Linked DNA regions of Cohnella abietis. The protein of the gene in region 3 interacts with the protein of the main gene of each other region in a pairwise test. Links are inferred from orthologs where the notes say so. Each region holds a gene or a part of one and is shown on either strand. Other genes may lie near its edges. The genes, in order: odhB, pcrA and lpdA.

The links.
Region 1: the proteins of lpdA (region 3) and odhB interact in binary tests that used the Escherichia coli proteins (3 or more experiments, as listed by UniProt). The link is inferred for Cohnella abietis from one-to-one orthologs.
Region 2: the proteins of lpdA (region 3) and pcrA interact in binary tests that used the Escherichia coli proteins (3 or more experiments, as listed by UniProt). The link is inferred for Cohnella abietis from one-to-one orthologs.

Annotation. Positions count from the first base shown.
Region 1 is NZ_AP019400.1:5,338,463-5,341,506, reverse strand. What follows is about bases 15-2,899. They hold odhB (2-oxoglutarate dehydrogenase complex dihydrolipoyllysine-residue succinyltransferase), read right to left. Parts: upstream 2,139-2,899; coding sequence 891-2,138; downstream 15-890. Other genes in these bases: KCTCHS21_RS23675 (2-oxoglutarate dehydrogenase E1 component), read right to left, coding at 2,144-2,899; KCTCHS21_RS31265 (hypothetical protein), read left to right, coding at 678-851; KCTCHS21_RS23685 (alpha-mannosidase), read left to right, coding at 15-410. Outside these bases: more of KCTCHS21_RS23685, read left to right, coding at 1-14; more of KCTCHS21_RS23675, read right to left, coding at 2,900-3,044. UniProt on the Escherichia coli protein: E2 component of the 2-oxoglutarate dehydrogenase (OGDH) complex which catalyzes the second step in the conversion of 2-oxoglutarate to succinyl-CoA and CO(2).
Region 2 is NZ_AP019400.1:6,198,360-6,201,594, reverse strand. The notes cover bases 95-3,170. They hold pcrA (DNA helicase PcrA), read left to right. Parts: upstream 95-494; coding sequence 495-2,846; downstream 2,847-3,170. Other genes in these bases: KCTCHS21_RS27215 (hypothetical protein), read right to left, coding at 2,906-3,170; pcrB (heptaprenylglyceryl phosphate synthase), read left to right, coding at 95-505. In the rest of the region: more of pcrB, read left to right, coding at 1-94; more of KCTCHS21_RS27215, read right to left, coding at 3,171-3,235. UniProt on the Escherichia coli protein: A helicase with DNA-dependent ATPase activity. Unwinds DNA duplexes with 3'-5' polarity. Translocates on single-stranded DNA with 3'-5' polarity. Initiates unwinding more efficiently from a nicked substrate than double-stranded DNA.
Region 3 is NZ_AP019400.1:3,521,230-3,524,246, reverse strand. The notes cover bases 41-2,898. They hold lpdA (dihydrolipoyl dehydrogenase), read right to left. Parts: upstream 2,252-2,898; coding sequence 830-2,251; downstream 41-829. Other genes in these bases: KCTCHS21_RS15170 (dihydrolipoamide acetyltransferase family protein), read right to left, coding at 2,255-2,898; KCTCHS21_RS15180 (acyl-CoA thioesterase), read right to left, coding at 219-710; thyA (thymidylate synthase), read right to left, coding at 41-164. In the rest of the region: more of thyA, read right to left, coding at 1-40; more of KCTCHS21_RS15170, read right to left, coding at 2,899-3,017. UniProt on the Escherichia coli protein: Lipoamide dehydrogenase is a component of the glycine cleavage system as well as of the alpha-ketoacid dehydrogenase complexes.

The DNA.
Region 1 (3,044 bases), 1.8 Mb from region 3 along the record:
CAGATAGCTCTGCGGACAAAGGAAAACATGAGTTCACCTATTCTCTCTATCCTCATGAGCACTCTTGGTATGAAGGTGCTACTGTCCAAGAAGCTTGGTGCCTCAATAATCCGATTAGTGTTCGGAAGGACAGTCCTATTCAGGTTGAAGCGTCTTTATTTCAATTATCTGCGGATAACCTTCTCATTGATGCCGTTAAGAAAGCGGAGGATAGCGAAGCTATCATTGTCCGTTATCATGAATTTGCAGGTGCCCGTGGTCATATAGAGCTCACGAGTGGATTGAAAATTGCAAGCTGGCAGGAATGCGATCTGTTAGAGCGTCCTATTGGGGAAATCACTCTCGGTGCTACCGTTCGGGCCATGGTCATGCCTTATGAAATAAAGACTTATCGAATTGAGCTTGAATAATTAACTTATAATTGATCCAAAACAAGAGTGGCTGTCCCGTAAGATAACTTATAGGGCAGCCTCTCGCTATGTCTATCGATTATAGTTTTTGCGGGGAAGTATCTCCTTCCGGTTGTTGGTTGAGATCGTGAAATCTGAATGGGTAAAAGATAACAAGGAGATTTCACGATCTCAAAGACAAACGCTTCGCTCCTACAGGAGATACTTCCCCTCTTTTCTTATCGATTACTGAAAGTACAAATACAAAGAAACCTCTCTTTAGTCAAAATGGAATTGGCGAGCAACCATTTAAGAGATGAGGTTTCTTTTTACATTCAATATACCTTGGACCAACTTTATCTGCCAATGGATTATGGTTGGCTTGCGCTTGAGCATAATCTGCTTAAGCAAGCAACAGTTGGATCAAAAACAAAAGGTGTTGGCGCAGGAGTAACCTCCTGAACCAACACCTTTCGTTTGAACGTCAAAGCAACTATTCTATTAGCCTTCGAGCAGCAATGTTTCCGGATCTTCGAGCATATCCTTGATTTTGACAAGGAATTGTACAGCCTCTGCACCATCAACAATTCTGTGATCATAGGACAATGCAATGTACATCATTGGGCGGTTCTCCATGCGTGTCGCGTCGATAGCGATCGGACGAAGCTGGATCTTGTGCATACCTAGAATTCCGACTTGAGGTGCATTCAAGATAGGCGTGGATAGCAAGGAGCCGAATACACCGCCATTAGTAATCGTGAATGTTCCGCCTTGAAGCTCGGACAATTCTAACGTGTTATTACGAGCTTTGCCAGCCAATTGACCGATAGTACGCTCAATTTCAGCAAATCCGAGACGGTCTGCCTCGCGCAAGACAGGAACAACTAATCCTTCTTTAGCGGAGACGGCAATACCGATATCGTAATATTTCTTAACGATGATGTCCTCACCGTTAATTTCTGCATTCAGATGAGGGAATGCCTTCAATGCGCCAACGACAGCTTTCGTGAAGAAGGACATAAAGCCTAATCCAACTTCATGCTTCTCTTTGAAGGAATCTTTACGACGTTTACGAATTTCGAGAATAGCTGACATATCAACTTCATTGAAAGTCGTGAGCATCGCAGCAGTTTGTTGCGCTTCAACTAGGCGTTTCGCAATCGTTAAGCGACGGCGAGACATACGCTTGCGCTCTTCCGGCTTGTTCGAGTTTGTAGTCGGTTTGTCCGCCGCAGCCGCTTTAGGTGCAGCTTGTTGCGCAGGCACGCTTGCAGCAGCACCTGCAGATGCAACATCGCTAGAATGAACACGTCCAATTGGGTCGCGCGTTGTAAGTGTGCTGAGATCGATTCCCTTCTCACGAGCAAGCTTTCTAGCAGCAGGAGTAGCAAGAGTAGAGCTGTTATCCACGCTGACGGCAGGAGCAGCAGCTTTTACAGGAGCTGGAGTGCTTTCCTGTGGAGCTGGAGCCGCAGCTACTGCTGCTGGAGCCGTAGGAGCTGCAACTGCTTGACCAGCCGCACCAATTTTACCAACAGATTCTCCGATTTTAACAGTATCCCCTTCATTCATGAGAATAGCTGCAATAACACCATCCTGATCGGCGCTAATTTCCAAGTTTACTTTGTCTGTTTCCAGCTCTAGCAAGAGGTCGCCTTGTTGAACGGAATCTCCTACTTTGACGATCCACTTGGAAATCGTTCCTTCCGTAATGGATTCACCCATTGCTGGTACTATTATGTCATGCATTGCTGTTACCTCCCGGTTTTAATAGCCGTTTTCTTTTTCTGAACTAATGCTTGATTAATAATAAATTGTTGCTCGAAAACATGGATCTGCTGGTATCCGCTCGCCGGGCTTGAGCGCTTCGGACGACCGTTGTAGCTAACTGTAACCGATTTTGATCCAATAAGATCGCGGATGCGTGGCTCTATATAGCTCCAAGCGCCCATATTTTTAGGCTCCTCTTGAACCCATACCACTTCGGTAAGGTTCGGGAAACGGTCAATAATTGCTTGAATTTCTTGACGTGGGAACGGATAGAGCTGTTCAACACGGACGATATGCAACCAATCCCGGTTAACATCGGCTGATTTATCGAGCTCTTCTGCCAGATCAACAGAAACTTTACCCGTACATAGGACGAGTCGTTCGATACGAGCAGGGTGCTCTCCAAGTCCGGATTGTTCCACAACCGTCTGGAATGTGCCTTCGCTAAGCAGAGACGCGGAGGACGCAACATAAGGATTACGAATCATACTCTTAGGCGCCATAACAATAAGCGGACGAGCAGCGTCTGTATTGATCTCAGCTGCTTGACGGCGGAGTAAGTGGAAATATTGCGCCGCACTCGATAAGTAAGCGACAGTCCAGTTTCCTTCACCTGATAATTGCAGGAAGCGTTCCATTCTAGCACTGGAATGCTCCGGTCCTTGACCTTCATAGCCGTGTGGAAGCAGCATAACCAAACCAGAGCGCTGTGTCCATTTTGATTGACCTGCAGATATGAATTGATCAATTAGAACCTGAGCGGCATTCACGAAGTCTCCGTATTGAGCTTCCCAAATAACCATTGTTTCCGGTGCATATACATTGTAGCCATATTCCAAGCCAAGAACACCAGCTTCTGATAGCGGGCTATTATGGATGGCGAAG
Region 2 (3,235 bases), 2.7 Mb from region 3 along the record:
TTGTGGAGTTCCTGGATTTGATGGTTATTTCATTCCTAGCGTTATCAACACGAAACATACCGAATGGTTGATAGGCCACCACGTCGAGGCGCTTCGTGATTTTGGACATTTACTTCCATGGGATTTAATCACAGGTGAAGCCTATTTGGTGCTCAATCCGGAATCAACAGTTGCCAAAGTAAGTCGAGCAGAGACGAACATTAGCAACGAAGAGGCGATAGCCTACAGCCAAGTAGCGGACAGGCTCTGGAATGTGCCGGTTCTCTATGTGGAATATAGCGGAGTTTTCGGTGATATGGCTTTACTGAAGAGTATAAAAAGTGGACTAAAACAGGCGCATCTCTTCTACGGTGGAGGAATCAGCAGTCCTGAGCTTGCGGCTCAAGCCGCTGCCTCGGCAGATACAGTTGTCGTTGGCAACATCATTTACGAAAACCTGGATGCCGCACTTGCAACTGTAAACGCGGTAAACCTTGCGATAAAGGAGCAAGATCATGTTTTTTGAACGGGATAATACAAGTTCCATTGATATCGATGCCTCAATTAATAAGCTGAATCCAAAGCAGAAGGAAGCGGCCATAGCGACTAACGGACCCCTCCTTATTATGGCTGGCGCAGGAAGCGGTAAGACGCGAGTGCTGACTCATCGTATAGCTTATCTCATTTCCAAACGTCTAGCTGCACCATGGAGTATTTTGGCGATTACTTTTACAAACAAAGCAGCTCGTGAAATGCAGGACAGGGTAGCTAAGCTCATTGGTCCGTCCGGCAAAGATATTTGGGTAAGCACCTTCCACTCCATGTGCGTGCGTATTCTCCGTAGAGATATCGAACGTATTGGATTCGGTTCTAATTTCAGCATTCTCGATTCCACGGATCAGCTTTCTGTCATCCGTAACGTCATGAAGGATAACAACATCGATACGAAGAAAATCGAGCCTAAGGCAGTTCAAGGCTCCATTAGTGCGGCGAAGAATGAGCTCATGTCTCCGGCTCAATACGAGCAGAAGCAAGGGGATTATTTTGAATCCATCGTAGCTAAGGTGTACACGCAATATCAACGGAGACTCAAAGCTAACAACTCGCTCGACTTCGATGATCTTTTGCTCCAAACGATCCAGCTTTTTAAAGATGTTCCTGAGGTTCTAGAATCTTATCAGAATAAATTCAAATACATTCATGTCGATGAATACCAGGATACCAATAAAGCGCAATACACCCTGTGTAAAATGCTCGCACAAAAGCATCATAACATCTGCGTTGTTGGAGATAGTGATCAGTCGATTTACCGTTGGCGTGGAGCGGACATTACGAACATCCTTAACTTTGAGGCGGATTATCCTGAAGCGCAAAGTATTTTGCTGGAGCAGAACTATCGTTCTACCTCGAACATTCTAGATGCGGCGAACGCAGTCATTAAGAACAATATGGGTCGCAAAGCGAAAAACCTATGGACAGATCAAGATGGCGGCGACAAAATCACGGTGTACCAGGGTGATTCCGAGCACGAGGAAGGTTATTTTATAGCAGGTGAGATTCGCAAAAACCGTCAAAATGCCCGTCGCTACGGTGATCATGCGATTCTGTACCGGACGAATGCGCAGTCACGGGTCGTCGAGGAAATCCTTATTAAATCTGAAATTCCTTACCAAATCGTTGGCGGAATTAAGTTCTACGATCGTAAAGAGATTAAGGACATTCTTTCCTATTTACGGTTGGTGTCCAATCCGGATGATGATAATAGCTTGAATCGGGTCGTTAATGAGCCGAAGCGGGGCTTAGGCGATACGACGATGACGAAGGTGCGGGAAGAGGCGACTCGTAAGGGTATCTCTATTTTGCAGCTGCTTAATGAAGGGGATGGGTTGCTCGGAGACGGGCTGTATCATCTGGATATTCAATCTAGAGCAAAGGTAGCTTTGTCTGGCTTCCGTGATCTTATTAATAATTTATCTGCGATGGTCGAATATTTATCCGTAACGGAATTGACGGAGAAGCTGCTCGAGCTCACTGAATATCGGCTTGAGCTGCAGCGGGAGAATACACTTGAATCCAAGTCACGTCTTGAAAATATAGAAGAGTTCTTGTCGGTTACGCAAGAATTCGAGAAGCGCAATGATGATAAGTCACTGATCTCATTTTTGACAGAGCTGGCACTTGTTGCGGATATTGATTCGATGGATGATGAAGAAGGTGACGGTGATGCCGTAATCCTGATGACCATGCATAGCGCCAAAGGCTTGGAATTCCCAGTCGTGTTCATTGTAGGGATGGAAGAAGGCTTGTTCCCAAGCAGTCGTTCCTTCATGGATAACGCGGAAATGGAAGAAGAACGAAGATTGGCATACGTTGGAATCACAAGGGCAGAGAAGAAGCTATATTTAACCTGTGCCCGGATGCGGTTGCTCTATGGTAAAACAAGTACAAATGCTCCTTCACGGTTTTTGGGAGAAATTCCACTTGAATTGAAGGAAGCGGTAGAATCTGCAGGTGGAGGCCGCTCTGGCTCGTATGGAGGATATGGTTCTCGGGTAAGTGGTGGAGGAAACAGTGGGTACGGCACACGTTCCCCATCATCTCCAAGTGTAGGATTCGGTGCTCGCCCTACCGTTAGTCCAACGACAAACGCTTCAGTTACCCGACCGCAGACACCTTCAGCTGCTAAGCCTGTTGGAGATGGAATGGCAATAGCTGCAGGAGATAAGGTTCAGCATGCGAAGTGGGGTATTGGTACTGTTGTAGCTGTAAAAGGTACAGGTAATGATGCAGAGCTGCAAATTGCGTTTCCAGCACCTACAGGTGTTAAGAGACTATTAGCTGCGTTCGCTCCAGTTACTAAAATATAAAAAACCGCCGAGCTTTCTCGGCGATCCAATGCGGGCTCTTATGAGCCCGTTTTCCAATCTTAAGACCTTGAATTGTTGTGGCCTAAATTATCGTAGCCATGATGGTGATAATCTGGCGTTCGTAGCTCCTGTAAAATGTCCATGTACGCGATATGACGCTTGGTTTCTAGAGTACCGATCTTATAAAGGTAACGGTAGATTTCAACCATATTGTCGTTATATCGATTAGTAGCTTTGTCATGGTCAGCGGATTTATAAGGGATTTGCGCTCTTAAGTAGGTTTTTTCTATATTTTTCTGTTCTTGATTTAATAAAGCGAGCAAATGGTTCCTTTCCTCTTCCGTTGCCAGAACGGTAAGCTGGTCTGTCAACGAAGGCTCCGTTCCTAC
Region 3 (3,017 bases):
ACTGATTTCAAATGTATACGTTTAGTTGTAACTAAGGGGAAGCCTTGAGCCAAATCGAATCGCAGCTGTCTGCCGAATACAGATAACGTGCCCGTCCCTGTTCGGTCTTCCTTCACTGCTCCGTTATCCAATACGTCCTGTAATAAATCTAAATAATTACGCAACGAGTACACACCTCGACGAAAGTTTTTTTGTTGTATATTGTATCATCCCATTTGTCATTCTGTCGATGAATAGCGCTGGGAACGTCGCTTCTTACGTAAATCATAACGTTCCGGAGCACTGTCGAACAATTTCTGTTCCGCTTCATTTTCCGGTATCGCTGCTGGCACTGGAACCGGTTTGCCGTTCTCATCAACTGCTACGAAGGTTGAAAAAGCCGTACAGGTCACTCTTCTTTCACCCGTGAACAGATTCTCTGCTCTAACAACGACATATACCTCCATTGAGCTCCGGTGCGTCGATGTAACGAACGCTTCAAGCTCAACGGCTTCTCCCATGCGAATCGGCGACAGGAAGTCTAGACTGTCCGTAGAAGCGGTCACAACAGGCTTATTAGAATGGCGCATGGCTGCTATAGCAGAAATTTTATCAATATATTTCATTAGCGTACCACCGAACATTGTACCATGGTGATTCGTGTCCGTCGGAAAAACAAGCTCTGTCATAATAGAACGGGAACGACTAACCGGTCTTGCATCTTCCGTCATATTGTACTCAGCACTCCCTTCACCACAAATGGGTTCTAACAATTAAATAAACCTTTATGAAGGTGTATTCACGAAAGCCGTGATTCCCTCATAAAGGTTTATCCATTGTAATTCTAAGCTTATTTTTTAGGAGCTATTGTATGAATAGGATGACCCATAGCAAGCTCAGCCGCATCCATCGTGATTTCAGCTAATGTTGGATGTGCGTGAATAGTCAACGCAATGTCCTCGATTGTAGCACCCATCTCGATAGCTAAGCCGATTTCTGCAATCATGTTAGACGCTTCTACGCCGGCGATTTGGGCACCGAGTACAAGACCATTGTCCGCATCATGAATGAGCTTCAGGAAGCCGTCTGCGCCGTTCAACGTTACCGCACGACCATTACCGCCGAATGGGAACTTGCTGGACTTCGCATTGTGACCCTTTTCCTTCGCTTCTTTTTCCGTGTAACCAACGCTAGCGCATTCTGGATCAGAGAACGCAACCGCAGGAATACACTTGTAATCCACTTTGGATGGCAATCCAGCAATCGCTTCTGCTGCTACCTTCGCTTCATAGGAAGCTTTATGAGCAAGAGCCGCGCCTGGAACAATGTCACCAATAGCATAAATGTGCTTAATGTTCGTACGACATTGATCATCAACTTCGATCAAGCCGCGCTCGCCTACATTAACGCCGATAAGATCAAGTCCTAGCTCACCATCCGTGTTCGGACGACGACCTACTGTAACGAGCAAGTAATCTGCGGAAACGGACTTTTGCTCGCCTCCAACTTCATACGTTACAGTAACTTCTTTGTCGGTTTGCTCTGCGCCCTTAGCAAGTGCGCCATTGACGATTTCTACATTTGATTTCTTAAGCTTCTTAACTACAAGCTGGCTCATGTCCTTATCGAAGCCTGGAAGAATCGTTTCTGCGCCTTCAAGCACAGTTACTTGTACTCCGAACTTCGCGTACATTTGACCAAGCTCAATACCAATGTACCCGCCACCGATAACAATCAGGCTCTTAGGAAGCTCAGGCAGAGACAATGCTTCGGTTGAGGACAGAATACGTCCGCCGAATGGGAAAGGCTTAAGCTCAATCGGACGGGATCCGGTAGCGATAATACAGTTCTTGAAACGGTAACGTGGTGCTTCTTGATCATTGAACAAACGAGCTTCATTTTCATTGATGAACATAACTTCACCATTGAACATTTGAACCTTATTTGCTTTCAGCAGCATTTCCACGCCGCCTGTCATTTTATTAACGACCGACGATTTGTACTCCTGTACTTTACCGAAATCAACGCCTACATTTTCCGCCGAAAGACCGTAATCAGAAGCATGCTGCATCGACTCATAGTGATGAGCAGCGTTGATTAGTGCTTTCGATGGAATACATCCAACGTTCAAACAAACGCCGCCAAATTTGGCTTTATCCGCAATAATAACCTTCTGACCCAATTGAGCTGCACGGATTGCAGCTACGTAACCACCAGGTCCGGCACCGACGATAAGCAAATCTATGTCTAGAGAAGCGTCCCCTACGACCATGGATTACACCTCCATAACTAGCAGCTCAGGATCGCTAAGCAGCTGTTTGATGTAGTTTAAGAAATTTTGCGCCGTAGCGCCGTCAATGATGCGGTGATCAAAGCTTAGAGACAACGCCATAACCGGAGCGATAACGATTTCGCCGTTTTTAACAACAGCTTTCTCAGCTATGCGGCCCGTACCCAAGATAGCTACCTCAGGGAAGTTAATAACAGGCGTGAAGAACATACCACCAGCAGAGCCGATGTTTGTAATCGATATCGTGCTACCTTTGAGCTCAGCACCAGTAAGCTTGCCATCACGACCACGAGTAGCTAGATCACGAATTTCGTTGGCAACAGACCATACGTTCTTCCGATCCGCGTCAAAGATGACCGGAACGATCAAGCCGTTATCTGTATCGGTGGCAATACCAATATTGTAGTATTTCTTGTAAACAATCTCATTAGCCGCTTCATCGATCGTCGCATTAAGAGCTGGGAATTCACGACAAGCAGCAACAAGAGCTTTAACGATAAATGGCAAGTAGGTAAGCTTAACGCCTTTTTTCTCCGCTACAGGCTTAGCTCTTGTGCGAAGTGCAACAAGACCTGTAACGTCTACTTCGTCCATCAAGGTTACGTGAGGTGCCGTGTAAACGGATTTAACCATGGCATTAGCAATCGCTTTACGAATTCCTTTAAATGGAACTCTCTCTTCGACGCCTGGTCCACTAACGACAGCTTTCGGCGCAGCCGCGCTTGGAGCTGATGCTGCTGGAGCTGCC